3 regions of the Pseudomonas koreensis genome follow, and region 1 is predicted to be linked to each of the others. Evidence: predicted binding sites of a transcription regulator. Region 1 holds the regulator's gene; each other region holds the start of a gene.
What was found. Region 1 encodes sigma-54, which starts transcription at its own class of promoters, with help from an activator protein. Its sites were predicted from a motif close to ANTGGCATNNANNTTGCTNT; they were not measured.

Region 1 (4,821 bases):
AAAACGCTTGAGCAGGGTTTCTTCGTCGGCGTCCAGATACAGCACATCGCACTGGATATGCTTGGCACGCACATCTTCGAGCAATTCCGGGAAACGTGACAGATGGCTGGGCAGGTTGCGCGCATCGATCGACACGGCAACCAGCGGCTGCGCGAGCTCGGTGTGGATCAGCGCGCGCTCGGCCAGTTCCGGCAGCAAGCCGGCCGGCAGGTTGTCGATGCAGTAATAACCGTTGTCCTCAAGGACATTCAGGGCGGTACTTTTACCCGAGCCCGAACGGCCACTGACGATAATCAAACGCATGATCAGTGCCCGTTCTGCTCGTCCAGTACGACCTGGTACAAGGCTTCGTTACTCGGGGCGCTACGCAGTTTGTCGCGCACTTCCTTGCGATCGAGCATGCTGGCGATCTGGCGCAGCAATTCCAGATGCGCATCGGTTGCGGCTTCCGGGACCAGCAGCACAAACAACAGGTCTACCGGGGCGCCGTCGATGGCGTCGAAATCAATCGCAGCTTCGAGGTGCAGCAGGGCACTGACGGGCGCCGTGCAGCCCTTGAGGCGGCAGTGGGGAATGGCGATGCCGTTGCCAAAACCGGTGGAACCGAGTTTTTCACGGGCAATGAGCGCTTCGAAGACATCCTGCATCGCCAGATCCGGCACTTCGCGGTGGATCAGGTTGGCAATCTGTTCGAGGGCTTTTTTCTTGCTGCCGCCCGGCGCGTTCACCTGGGAACGGCCGGGGGTCAGGATGGTTTCAAGTCGGATCATGGGATAGGGGTGTTAACGACCGGTCGCGCCCTGGAGGAGGCTCTGGGTCTTTTCCTTATGCTTTTTGAGTTGGCGATCCAGCTTGTCGGTGAGTGAGTCGATCGCAGCGTACATGTCGGTATCTTCTGCGTTGGCGACCACTTCGCTGCCGGGGATATGCAAGGTGGCTTCGATCTTCTGCTTCAGCTTTTCGACGCACATCGTGACTTGCACGTTGGTGATCTTGTCGAAATGTCGCTCCAGTCGTTGGAGTTTTTCCTCGATGTAGGAACGCAGAGGTTGGGTCACTTCCAGTTGGTGTCCACTGATGTTGACTTGCATACAGCTTCTCCTTCGTTGCCAGTGCATAAAGCGGCAGGCCGAAAAGCCTGCCACTGGAACGCTGTAACGTGGCTTACATCAACCGCTTGCGTTCGCTCGAAGGCGCGATTCCGAGGGATTCGCGGTACTTGGCGACGGTGCGGCGAGCCACCTGAATGCCTTGTGCCTCCAGTAAACCAGCGATCTTGCTGTCACTCAACGGCTTTTTCTGATTTTCCGCCGCGACCAGTTTCTTGATGATCGCGCGAATCGCCGTGGACGAGCATTCGCCGCCTTCGGAGGTGCTGACGTGGCTGGAGAAAAAGTATTTCAGCTCATAAATACCGCGCGGGGTATGCATGAATTTTTGCGTGGTCACGCGGGAAATAGTCGATTCGTGCATGCCGACCGCCTCAGCGATGTCATGCAGTACCAGCGGTTTCATCGCTTCGTCGCCGTATTCCAGGAATCCGCGCTGATGTTCGACGATCTGCGTGGCCACTTTCATCAAGGTTTCGTTGCGGCTCTGCAGGCTCTTGATGAACCAGCGGGCTTCCTGCAATTGATTACGCATGAAGGTATTGTCGGCGCTGGTGTCGGCACGCTTCACAAAACCGGCGTACTGGGCGTTGACACGCAGGCGTGGCACCGATTCCTGGTTCAGCTCGACCAGCCAGCGCTCGTTGTCCTTGCGCACGATCACATCGGGAATGACATATTCAGCCTCGGTCGATTCGATCTGCGAGCCCGGACGCGGATTAAGGCTCTGCACCAGTTCGATGACCTGGCGCAGTTCGTCTTCCTTGAGCTTCATGCGCCGCATCAACTGGCTGTAATCGCGGCTGCCGAGCAAGTCGATGTAATCGGCGACCAGACGCTTGGCCTCGGTCAGCCACGGCGTCTTGGCTGGCAACTGGCGCAGTTGCAGGAGCAGGCATTCGCTGAGGTTGCGTGCGCCGATCCCGGCGGGTTCGAATTGCTGGATGCGATGCAGGACGGCTTCGATCTCATCGAGCTCGATATCCAGTTCCGGATCGAATGCTTCGAGAATCTCTTCGAGCGTTTCGTCCAGGTAACCCTGATTGTTGATGCAATCGATCAGGGTCACGGCGATCAGGCGATCGGTGTCGGACATCGGCGCCAGGTTCAGTTGCCAGAGCAGATGGCTCTGCAGGCTCTCCCCGGCGGAGGTGCGGGTGGTGAAATCCCACTCGTCGTCATCGCTGCTGGGCAGGCTGCTGGCGCTGGTCTGGTAGACGTCTTCCCAGGCGGTATCCACCGGCAGTTCGTTGGGGATGCGCTCGTTCCATTCGCCATCCTCGAGGTTGTCCACCGTCGGGGCGGTTTCCTGATAGGAGGGTTCCTGGATTTCTGCGGGCTTCTGTTCGGCGTTGTCGGCCAAGGGATCGGCGTTGTCGAAGTCGTCGCCTTCTTCCTGGCGTTCGAGCATCGGATTGGATTCCAGAGCCTCCTGAATCTCCTGTTGCAGGTCCAGGGTCGACAATTGGAGCAGACGGATGGCCTGTTGCAGCTGCGGTGTCATCGTCAGCTGCTGGCCCATTCTCAAGACTAGCGATGGTTTCATGGCAGGGGCTTAACACCTTATTCGCCGGCGCTTTGCGCCATCCACTACAGGGCGCCGAAGCGCCAAACTTAAGCAAATTATATGCCTGAAACTGAAGTGTTTGCCTAGAGCGCTGTAACAATTAAAGCGGATAAAGGCGCCTTGAATCGATACAGCGCTGTCGCGCTTACAGGCGGAACTCGTGACCCAGATACACTTCCTTGACCAGATCGTTGGCCAGGATAGTCTCGGCATCGCCCTCGGCGATCAGTTGACCGTCGTTGACGATGTAAGCGGTTTCGCAGATATCCAGCGTCTCGCGGACGTTGTGGTCGGTGATCAGCACACCGATGCCCTTGGCCTTGAGGTGGTGGATGATCTGCTTGATGTCGCCGACCGAGATCGGGTCGACACCGGCGAACGGTTCGTCGAGCAGGATGAATTTCGGCGCAGTGGCCAGAGCGCGAGCGATTTCCACCCGGCGGCGTTCACCACCGGACAGGCTCATGCCGAGGTTGTCGCGGATGTGGCTGATGTGGAATTCCTGCAGCAGGCTTTCCAGCTCCTTGCGACGGCCGGCCTTGTCGAGTTCCGGGCGAGTCTCGAGGATCGCCATGATGTTGTCGGCGACCGACAGCTTGCGGAAGATCGACGCTTCTTGCGGCAGATAGCCGATACCGGCCTTGGCGCGGCCGTGCATCGGCTGGTGGCTGACGTCCAGATCATCGATCAGCACCCGGCCCTGATCGGCCTGCACCAGGCCGACGATCATGTAGAAGCAGGTCGTCTTGCCGGCGCCGTTCGGGCCGAGCAGGCCGACGATCTGCCCGCTGTCGATCGACAGGCTGACGTCACGCACGACCTGGCGGCTTTTATAGGCCTTGGCCAGGTGCTGAGCTTTCAGAGTTGCCATTACTGGGATTTCTCTTCGGTTTTCTTCTTCGGCTGGATCACCATGTCGATGCGCGGACGCGATTCGGTGACCTTGCTGCCCGTGGCGCGACCGGCGCTGGCCAGTTTCTTCACGGTGTCGTAGACGATTTTTTCGCCTTGGGTGACGTTGTTATCCTTGTCGATAACCTTGGCCTTGTCGATCAGCACCACGCGGTTCTGCTGGGCGTGGTATTGAATCGTCACGCCGTAGCCCTTGACCGGGTTGGCGTCGCCCTGGGTCTGCAACTGCTCGAAGTAAGCCAGATTGCCCACCGAGGTCACCACGTCGATATCACCGTTGGGCGCGCGAGTCATGGTCACCGTGTTGCCTTTAACGATCATCGAGCCCTGGGTAATGATCACGTCACCTTTATAGGTGGCGATGCCATTCTTGTCGTCCAGCTGGGCGTCGTCGGCCTGAATGCGGATAGGTTGCTGCTGATCGTTCGGCAGGGACCAGGCGCTCGCGCTTCCCAGTGCTGCGCCCAGACTGAGCAAAATAGGGAGGGTTTTAACGAGCCTCATACTGTCCTCTTACGTTCGATTGCAGGTGTATCCTGCTGTCCTTCAGGTACGCTTTCATTCCGACGCCAGTCGACACGCCGCCAGCGCCCTCGATTCTAACGGGTTGCGCAGTCTGCGCATATTCCTGCTGCGGGAACACGGTCATGCGGGTGCTGGTGATCAGGGTGCCGCGATTTTTCTCATCGGTGCGCTGTACGCGGACCGAATCGATCAATTCCACTTCGGTACCGCCCGAGTTCACTTCGCCGCGCTCGCTGGTCACGTGCCACGGGAAGTCGGTGCCGCGATACATGTTCAAATCAGGCTTGGTCACCAGAGTGACATCGGTGGCCTTGACATGCTCGGCCTTGTCGGAGGTCATCTCGTACTGCACCTTGCCGTCGGGCAGGTACTGAATGGTGTGCGTGTTGGTCGCGTACCAGTCGATCGGGTTCTCGGCGGTCGAGACCGGCGGCTTGTCGAGGAAGCGTTCCGGGCTGATGTTCCAGTAGCCGACCGCGGCGAATATCGCAGCGATGCAGCCGAACAGCAGGAAGTTGCGAAACTTTTTGCTAAACATGGTCTGGCTCACAGGTACGCGGCGTTAGCCGCTTCGAGGCGGCCCTGGGCGCGCAGGATCAATTCGCAGAATTCGCGGGCGGCACCTTCGCCGCCACGGGCGCGGGTAACGCCGTGGGCGTGTTCGCGGACGAAATCGGCAGCGTTGGCCACCGCCATGCCCAGCCCCAC
Region 2 (4,821 bases), 740 kb from region 1:
CCGACCGGGGTCGCCAGTGTGGCGAAATCCTGACCGGAGAAAAGCATTACCAGGTTATTGCGGATGACCGGCATGTGTACTTTGAGCGCGTCCAGATCGGCCTGATTACGCGCCAGCATGGTGATGCTCACCTGCATGTAGCGCTGACGGCCGTTCTGGTTGTAGTTGGCAACGAAGGCCGGCGCCATCGGCTCGAAAATCGCCGCTTGCTTGCCGACCGGCGCAGCATCGCCGGCCTCGGCAGGCTTGCTCTGCGCGCCGTGCATGAAGAACCAGGTCGCCCCGACGGATGCACCAATGGCCACCAGCAACGCCAGCACGATCACGATGATCAGCTTGAGTTTGCCTTTGGTTGCGGGGTCTTTTACTGCTGCAGCTTCGCTCTTCGCCATGCCAATAATCCGTCACTAATCGGGGGTTTCACAGTCGCACGGCAAGGCAAGAGCAAGTGTTATGCCAGAAGTGTCGGAGGTCGCGCAGACAGCGACAAAGTCAAAAGCCACCCTCACCCCAGCCCTCTCCCGGAGGGAGAGGGGGCTGACCGAGGTGTCATGGATCAAACATCGACCTGAGAGACCGAGTCGATTGTGGGGTAGAGACTTGGATGAACAGCTCGCCGAACCAGCCAAGGATTCAGCGATGCTCGTTCAGGTCGGCGTAGTCCTTCAATATTCCCCAATTGGTCCCCTCTCCCTCTGGGAGAGGGCTAGGGTGAGGGGCTTTTGATTTGCTCAGGCGTAATAGTCGACCGCACTGCTGCCGATGACGTTGGTGGTCTGCGCCGCCACTTCAGCCACAGTGGCCGGGGCCAATTCTTCATCCGCCGAATCCAGACGCCCACCCGTGGCGCCGGTGCGTCCGGTGTGGCCCTGCTGCGCCTGCTCCTGCCCCTGCTGACCCTGCCAGCCACGGTTCTGGTCGGAGACGTTGACGTCGACCTGGCCCATGCCCTGCTGGTTGAACATGTCGCGCAGGCGATGCATCTGGCTGTCGAGCGCTTCACGCACGCTCGGGTGCGCGCTCATGAAGGTAACCTGGGTCTGCTGATCGGGAACCATGTTCACGCGAATATCCAGACGCCCCAGCTCAGCCGGCTGCAACTGAATGTCGGCGGCTTTCAGGTTGACGCTGGACAGGTACATGACGCGGTTGACCACTTCTTCGGTCCAGCCGCTCTGGTGCATGGCGATCGGTTGATTCACCGGCAGCGCATTGGCGGTTTTCGGCGTGGCGGCCTGGGTCAGCGCCGCCAGACGGTTGGCGAAGTCGTCGACGCGGGTGTCGCTGGTAGCCGATTTCAAATCTTTCAGGCCATCATCGATCAGACCACTGAAGGCTTTTTCGCCGCCCTGACTGGTGCTGTCCTTGTCGGCCTGGACGTCGAGCATGCTGGCCATGCCGGCGGCAAAGTTCTGCGCAGCGGTCAATTCGCCGTCGGCCTGAGCCTGGGCGGGAGAGGCTTTCGGTTGTGCCTGACTGGCAGCGGAGATATGCCCGCCCTGCTCCATCGCCATGCGCACGGCCGGCAGCGAGTCGAGCGGGTCGGCAGAAGGATCAAAATCGCTGTCGGTAGCCGCCGGATCTTTGACCATGCCCGGCACAGCAGCCAATGCAGGTGTCTCAGTTTCCGGCTGGGCTGGCGTTGCGACTACCGGGGCCTGCACGACAGGCGCTGCCACCAACGGCTGGACGACTTGCATCAGCGCCGGATCCAGCGCCGGGTCTACAGGCGCGGCATCGGCCACAGGGGTTTGTACGGTTTCAGCGGTGTCATCGGCAGTGGCAGCTGCGTCGTCGCTCGCCGCCGCTTTATCCGCAGGCAAGGCTTTGCCGCTATCGGCAACTGCTGGCTCGGGCGCGGCAGACTGATCTTTGCCGACGTCTTTTTTTCCGCTGTTGTCAGCGACCTTGTCGCGTGCCGGTTTGACTGAATTATCGGCGCCTACCGCAGGTTTGGCCGGCGCCTGATCGGCGAACACTTTTGCGAAGCTGGAAGCCTTGTCCCCGGCGTCTGCGGCCACTGCCGACGATTTGGCAGAGGCGGCTTGCGCCTTGGCCTGGGCGGCGGTCTGAAGAAGAATGTTGGGGGTCGCAGGCATGACACGGTCTCCGCTGCACTGGGATCGTAGGTACAGTTGAGCAAGATAACTGCAAGTGCCGGGCCAGTTTGGCCGGACACTTGCAAAAAGCGCCGGACGGCAGCTTCAGTGGGTGTGGAGGTGATGCTTTTCGTTTTCGTACACCGGGCGCACGTTGGCGAATTCGGAACGGATATCGGCGACCAGTTGAGCGAGTGCTTCCGGACTTTTGTCCTTGGCGTTCGACTCCAGGTCCTGGCACAACGCAGCCAGCCGAATGGCGCCCATGTTGCTGGCGCTGCCCTTGAAACTGTGGGCGACATCAGACAACGCTTTGGCACTGATGCCGTCTCGCAACTCGTCCAGGCGGCTTTCCGAGTCTGCCAGAAAAGTCTCCAGCAATTCGGTGTAGCCCTCCTCCATCACCTCGCGCAAAGTGTCGAGGACGTCGCGATCTACATGTGGGTCAGTCACTTGCTCACTCCTTGATCAAGAATGGGCGGATTATGCCTCAATCTCCCAGAAAAACTCCACGCTGGCACTACGACCTTGGTCCGACCAGCTGGCATTGCGCCCCAACTGCCGGACCAGGCTGATGCCGCGTCCCGACAAGCGGACATTATCCAAGGGCCGCTGCATGACCCGCCCTACATCAAATCCGTCGCCACTGTCCTCGACCCTGATGACCAGACGCCCACCTTTGCCTTGCGGTTGCACCTGCAGATGCACGCGCACATAACCATCCTGCAACGCTCCCAGCCGCGCCGCGCGCATTTCGTAGTAACGGGCAAAGCCAGCGGCATCGCGCTTGAGACTGGAATCCAGTCCCAGCACGCCATGCTCCAGCGCATTGGAATACAACTCGGCAAGTACGCTGTACAACGCACCGCTTTGCGCGCGCAGGCCGTGGACCTCGAGCAGCAATTGCAAGAGAAACGGCAAAGGATTGAACCGTCTGAGCGTGGCACCGCGAAACTCGAAACTGGCCGACCAATCCAGCGGGCTCGACTGGCCGCTGTCGGAATATATCGGCGCCGCGCCGTCCGTCGGCGCCGACTCAAGCAGACTGACCTCGACCATGCTCACATCGTCACGGGCCTGCCCGCGAAAATCGCGCAGGGCCTGCTCGATATCTTCGAACAACCGATCCGGCTCGAGGTTTGCCGCAAAGACTTGCTGCAAACGCTCGACTCCGAACAACTGGTCATTGGCGTCGCAGGTATCGATCACCCCGTCCGATAACAGAAATACCCGATCATCAACGGCCATCGGATACACATCCGTACGGTCGTCGAAAGCCTGTGCACTGAGAATCCCCAGCGGCAAGTGCCGCGCTGGCAGCGGCACGCGTTCGCCGCTGGCCAGGCGGTGCAAGTAACCATCGGGCATGCCGCCGTTCCACACCTCCACCGAGCGGCTCTGGAAACTCAGACAGAGCAACGTGGCGCAGCAGAACATGTCCACCGGCAGGATGCGCTTGAGCTTGGCGTTCATCTCGCGCAGGGTTTCCGCCAGGCCGTAGCCCTTGGCGGTCATGCCGTAGAACACTTCGGCCAGCGGCATCGCTCCGACTGCCGCCGGCAAGCCATGCCCGGTGAAATCGCCAAGCATGACGTGCATGTCACCGGCCGGCGTGTACGCCGCGAGCAACAGATCGCCATTGAACAGTGCGTAGGGCGATTGCAGGTAACGGATATTCGGCGCACTCAGGCAGCCGGAATGCGCGACCTTGTCGAACACCGCTTTGGCCACGCGCTGTTCGTTGAGCAGATAGTCGTGATGTCTGGCGATCAGGTCGCGCTGTTGCAGGACGGTCGCCTGCAAACGGCGCAAGCGATCCATCGCCTTGATTTTGGCGGCGAGGATCACCTGGTTGTACGGCTTCGCCAGAAAATCGTCGCCGCCGGCCTCCAGACAACGGGCCAGCGCTTCGCTCTCGGTCAGTGACGTGAGGAAGATGATCGGCACCAACGCCTCACCCGCCAGCGCCTTGATGTGCTGCGCCGCTTCGAAACCGTCCATCACCGGCATCAGCGCATCCATCAACACCAGATCGGGTTGCTGCGCTTTGAACGTTTCGACCGCCTCGGCGCCATTTGACGCCGTCAGCACCTGATGACCCTGACGGCGGACGATGGTCGACAGCAGCAGTCGGTCGGCGGCGCTGTCTTCGGCGATGAGAATCGTCAGCGGCTCTTGCGCCTGCATGGGCGTCAACTGATGTCGAAGAGTTTGTCGAAATTGGAAATCGCGAGGATTTTCTTCACATCGGAGCTGCTGTTGACGACGCGGATATCCGATTCGTCGCCACCGGCGTGGTCACGCAGCAGAAGCAGCATGCCCAGCGCGGAGCTGTCGAGGTAAGTGGCCTCTTTGAGATCGACCACGATGGATTCGGGCTTCTTGGCAAGATGCTCGTAGGACTCACGAAATTCCTGATGGCGACCGAAATCGAACCGCCCCCTGACCGAGATCGTCAGTTTTTGACCATCTGGAGAGACTTCTGTAACGACTGACATTGACTGGCTTCCTTGTCATTGACGAACCTGTACAAGGTTTAGCACCTGGATAGGGTTGGGGCAAGGCTGGAAAAGCAGATCAAAAGATCGCGGCCTTCGGCAGCTCCTACATTTGAAAATGCATTCCCCTGTAGGAGCTGCCAAAGGCTGCGATCTTTTGATCTTTAAAAGGCGTCACGCCGCGGCAAACGCTGCGACAGTTCATCCAGCAGCTTCTGCTCGCG
Region 3 (4,821 bases), 950 kb from region 1:
GGAGTGAGCCTGCTCGCGATAGCGGTTTTTCAGTCACAGATTGATTGACTGGGAAATAGCCATCGCGAGCAGGCTCACGCCTACACAGGTTAGGTGTGCAGCCGATCAAGTGAGGTTCGACCTGTCATCTTCGGCAACGTAGAATGCGCGCCTTTCCCGGGCAATCGTCCCCACGATGGCGCCCGCGCATTTATCGGAGCACTTGACCATGACCGTCACCAAGACCAGCGAGTACCTGGAAACCCTCTACGAAGGCTACGGCCAGCGTTTTCGCATGGAAAAACTGCTGCACGAAGTGCGCACCGAGCACCAGCATCTGGTGATCTTCCAGAACCCGCGCATGGGCCGGGTGATGGCGCTGGACGGCGTGATCCAGACCACCGAAGCCGATGAATTCATCTACCACGAGATGCTGACCCACGTGCCGATCCTTGCCCACGGCACTGCCAAGCGCGTGCTGATCATTGGCGGCGGTGACGGCGGCATGCTGCGCGAAGTGACCAAACACGCCGGCGTCGAGCACATCACCATGGTCGAAATCGACGGCACCGTGGTCGACATGTGCAAGGAGTTTCTGCCGAACCATTCCGCCGGTGCCTACGACGACCCGCGCCTGAACCTGGTGATCGACGACGGCATGCGTTTCGTCGCCACCACCACTGAAAAATTCGACGTGATCATTTCCGACTCCACCGATCCGATCGGCCCGGGCGAAGTGCTGTTCTCGGAAAACTTCTATCAGGCCTGCCACCGCTGCCTGAACGAAGGCGGCATCCTCGTCACCCAGAACGGCACGCCGTTCATGCAGATCGACGAAGTCAAAACCACCGCTGGCCGCCTGCGCAGCCTGTTCCCGGACTGGCATTTCTACCAGGCCGCCGTGCCGACTTACATCGGCGGCTCGATGACCTTCGCCTGGGGCTCGACCAACCCGGCCTACCGCAAGCTCAGCCGTGAAACCCTGCAACAGCGCTTCATCGGCAGCGGCATCGTTACCCGCTACTACAACCCGGAAATCCACATCGGCGCATTCGCCCTGCCGCAATACGTGCTGCAAGCGGTGAACAAGCCAAGCAACGACTGATACTTCCCCGCAAAACCTCTTTGTGGGAGCGAGCCTGCTCGCGAAAGCGTATTGTCAGCCAACTCAATGGCGACTGGCGCGCCGCCTTCGCGAGCAGGCTCGCTCCCACAATGCTCATCCGTTTTTCCTGACTAAGTGCTGTAATCCTTTTGAACCAACTCTCGCGGAAAAAAGTCGAGATAGAGGTAAGCCCATTTACGGGTTGATCGAGGAGGCACTGATGCAAAAGTGGAAAGTCACTTTCGTGGATGATCATGGTGAAATTGTCGATGAAGTCTTCGAACGTGAGGAATGCCCGTCCGATGATGAAGCCGCGCGGCTGATCAAGGAGCGGCTTCTTCCGGTCGCCGCCCAGCTGGATCTCAACGATCTGCAAGGGCGCACCACCGATGCCGAGGTGAAAAACCTCAAGACCCAGAACGGCATCGAAATCCGCAGCATCAAACCTGTCTGAACACTTCCTGTCATCTCGTAAACCAGGCCTTGGCAGCGGCGCTCTCTTGGGGCTACTCTGCAAGCGAGATCAGCGAATGGATCGCTAAGGTCTGGTCTTGTCAGCTACATGCTTGTTTCCCGCGCGCAACCACGTTGCCGTAGTACTTAGGCCAAAGGCCCGGGGCGGGAATACGGAAAGTCTATCCATCAATCGAGGGGGACGATTCATGAGCACAGCCTATCAAGAAGACATCAGCAGCAACGTTCTGCGCCGCATGAAAGAAGGCGGTTTCGATTTTTCCCGGTTCCATCCCATCGAGTTCTACGCGATTTTCCCGGACGAGGAGCGGGCGCGCAGGGCAGCAGGCAAATTTCGCGGTGAGTCCATCAATGCCCAGGTCAGTGCGCGCGACGACGGCGCCTGGTCGCTGGAATTGAGCAAAGTGATGTACGCAACCTACGACGACATTGGCGATTTCGAGCAGGGCTTTTCTGCCGTGGTCGAACCGCTGGGCGGCATTATCGAGGGTTGGGGCGTGAAGCAGGAGGTGCGCAATCGTTACCGGTTGAATTGATCTTGCGCATTGTTTGGCGGGCAACGGCTGACCTTTGGGTCGGCCGTTGTCGTTTTAAAGATCAAAAGATCGCAGCCTTCGGCAGCTCCTACAGGTGATCGTGTAGGAGCTGCCGAAGGCTGCGATCTTGTGCTTTTGCATTCAAAATATTTCAAAAAAACAAAAAAAGCCACCGGAGAGGGTGGCTAAAAGGGAAGACGGGTGTGCAGTGAAGTCTTGGCGGGACGGGGCCGCCAAGGCTGTCCGGATCAATTGAGCTGGCTACTTCGCGGCGCCGTGCCAATGAAGTTTTGCAGCGAATGTGCGGATTATCCGCAGCCGCTGCCGGGCAGTGAAATCAACTCTGACTATGCTGGTGATAGGCGATGCAGTGCGTCGCAATGAAGCGGGGGCAATCGGGCCGGGGCATTTGCCGCACAGGAATGGTGCGCTGCCTTTGGCGTGGATCCACAACCGATTGAATTCAAAGCGTTTATGCCGATGGCACGGGCCTTGCGAAGGCCTGTATGTCCGGAGTGACAAGGAGTACGGCATGATCCGCACCTGTTTTGACGAGATGTACGATGCTGGCGGACTGGTTCGCCCGCATTACCGGGAATTTGCCCGCTGGCTGGCCGAGACGCCCGATGAGTTGCTTGCGCAACGCCGACGCGAGGCTGATCTGCTGTTCCATCGTGCCGGGATCACTTTCACGCTTTATGGCGACGAGCAGGGCACCGAGCGGCTGATTCCGTTCGACACCATTCCGCGCAGCATCCCTGCCAGTGAGTGGCGAATTGTGGAGCGCGGCTGTATCCAGCGGGTCAAGGCGCTGAACATGTTCCTCGCCGACCTCTACCACGAGCAGCGCATCATCAAGGCCGGGATCATTCCCGCCGAACAGGTGCTGGCCAACGAGCAATACCAGCTGGCAATGCAGGGCCTGGATCTGCACCGCGACATCTATTCGCATATTTCCGGCGTCGATCTGGTGCGCGATGGCGATGGCACTTATTACGTCCTCGAAGACAACCTGCGCACACCCAGCGGCGTCAGTTACATGCTCGAAGACCGCAAGATGATGATGCGCCTGTTCCCCGAGCTGTTCGCCGCTCAGCGCATCGCCCCGATCGATCACTACCCCAATCTGCTGCTCGACACCCTGAAAAGCTCGAGTCCGATCGACAACCCCAGCGTGGTGGTGCTGACGCCGGGGCGCTTCAACAGCGCGTTCTTCGAGCATGCGTTTCTCGCGCGGGAAATGGGCGTTGAACTGGTGGAGGGCGCGGACCTGTTCGTGCGCGACGACAAGGTGTTCATGCGCACAACCGACGGCCCGAAAGCGGTCGATGTGATTTATCGCCGCCTCGATGATGCCTTCCTCGATCCGCTGGCATTCAACCCGGATTCGATGCTCGGCGTGCCGGGGCTGCTGTCGTCCTATCGCTCCGGCAATGTGGTGCTGGCCAATGCCATCGGCACCGGAGTAGCGGACGATAAATCGGTTTACCCGTTTGTCACCGACATGATCCGTTTCTACCTCGACGAAGAGCCGATCCTGAAGAACGTGCCGACCTGGCAATGCCGTAACCCGTCCGAGCTGTCCCACGTGCTGGCCAATCTTCCGGATCTGGTGGTCAAGGAAACCCAAGGCTCCGGCGGTTACGGGATGCTGGTCGGGCCGGCCGCGACGAGCGCGGAAATCGATGCCTTTCGCGAGCGCATCAAAGCCAAGCCCCATGCCTACATCGCGCAGCCGACGCTGTCGCTGTCGACGTGCCCGACCTTTGTCGAAAACGGCATCGCGCCGCGCCATATCGACCTGCGTCCGTTCGTACTGTCCGGCCGCGAGACCCGGGTCGTGCCCGGTGGTTTGACCCGTGTCGCATTGCGTGAAGGCTCCCTGGTGGTGAATTCCTCCCAGGGTGGCGGCACCAAGGACACCTGGGTAGTCGAGGATTGAAGGAAGCTTGCCATGTTAAGTAGAACTGCCTCGGATCTGTACTGGATGTCGCGTTACCTGGAGCGTGCGGAGAACCTCGCACGCATGCTCGACATCAGTTATTCACTGTCGCTGATGCCGCAGGACGGGCGCGGCGATGGTCTGCACGAACTCGCCATGCCGTTGCTGATTACCGGCACTCTCGATGATTACCATGACCGCCACGGCGATCTGCACGCCGAACGCCTGCTGCATTTCTTTGCGCTGGACGCGGCCAACCCGGCGAGCATCTACAGCTGCCTCGGCGCGGCGCGGGCCAGTGCCCATGCGGTGCGCGGGCGAATCACCGCCGACATGTGGGAAAACATCAACGCAACTTGGCTGGAAATCCGCGGCATCGCCGAACAGGGTCTGAGCCGCTACGGCATGAGCCGTTTCTGCGAATGGATCAAGGAGCGCTCGCACCTGTTCCGTGGCGCGTCCTACGGCACGATCATGCGCAACGACGCGTTTCGCTTCATCCGTCTGGGCACGTTCATCGAGCGCGCGGACAACACGCTGCGCCTGCTCGATGCCCGCTACGAAATGGCCGGCGATCAGGCCGAAGCGGTCAGTGACGGCACAGCGCACGCCTATTACCAGTGGAGTGCGCTGCTGCGGGCATTGTCGTCGTTCGAGGCCTACACCGAAATCTACCGCGATGCGCCCGGCGCCCGGCACGTCGCCGAATTGCTTTTGTTGCGCGCCGATGTACCCCGTTCGTTGCGTGCCTGTACCGAAGAAATCGACCAGATCCTCGCGCAACT

Region 2: the regulator sigma-54 is predicted to act here: its motif matches at 2,137-2,156, upstream of J2Y90_RS13600 (flagellar hook-length control protein FliK).
Region 3: the regulator sigma-54 is predicted to act here: its motif matches at 2,574-2,593, upstream of J2Y90_RS14570 (circularly permuted type 2 ATP-grasp protein).

What each region holds. Positions count from the first base shown of each region.
Region 1 is NZ_JALJWP010000001.1:2,281,412-2,286,232, forward strand. It holds gene rapZ (RNase adapter RapZ) at 1-303, opposite strand, end outside; gene ptsN (PTS IIA-like nitrogen regulatory protein PtsN) at 306-770, opposite strand; gene hpf (ribosome hibernation-promoting factor, HPF/YfiA family) at 783-1,091, opposite strand; gene J2Y90_RS10190 (RNA polymerase factor sigma-54) at 1,165-2,655, opposite strand; gene lptB (LPS export ABC transporter ATP-binding protein) at 2,822-3,547, opposite strand; gene lptA (lipopolysaccharide transport periplasmic protein LptA) at 3,547-4,092, opposite strand; gene lptC (LPS export ABC transporter periplasmic protein LptC) at 4,079-4,651, opposite strand; gene J2Y90_RS10210 (KdsC family phosphatase) at 4,660-4,821, opposite strand, start outside.
Region 2 is NZ_JALJWP010000001.1:3,026,199-3,031,019, reverse strand. It holds gene fliL (flagellar basal body-associated protein FliL) at 1-392, opposite strand, end outside; gene J2Y90_RS13600 (flagellar hook-length control protein FliK) at 732-2,099, opposite strand; gene J2Y90_RS13595 (Hpt domain-containing protein) at 2,205-2,552, opposite strand; gene J2Y90_RS13590 (ATP-binding SpoIIE family protein phosphatase) at 2,583-4,286, opposite strand; gene J2Y90_RS13585 (STAS domain-containing protein) at 4,292-4,597, opposite strand; gene fliJ (flagellar export protein FliJ) at 4,762-4,821, opposite strand, start outside.
Region 3 is NZ_JALJWP010000001.1:3,229,490-3,234,310, forward strand. It holds gene speE (polyamine aminopropyltransferase) at 209-1,084, shown strand; gene J2Y90_RS14560 (hypothetical protein) at 1,305-1,538, shown strand; gene J2Y90_RS14565 (ribonuclease E inhibitor RraB) at 1,747-2,094, shown strand; gene J2Y90_RS14570 (circularly permuted type 2 ATP-grasp protein) at 2,627-4,036, shown strand; gene J2Y90_RS14575 (alpha-E domain-containing protein) at 4,049-4,821, shown strand, end outside.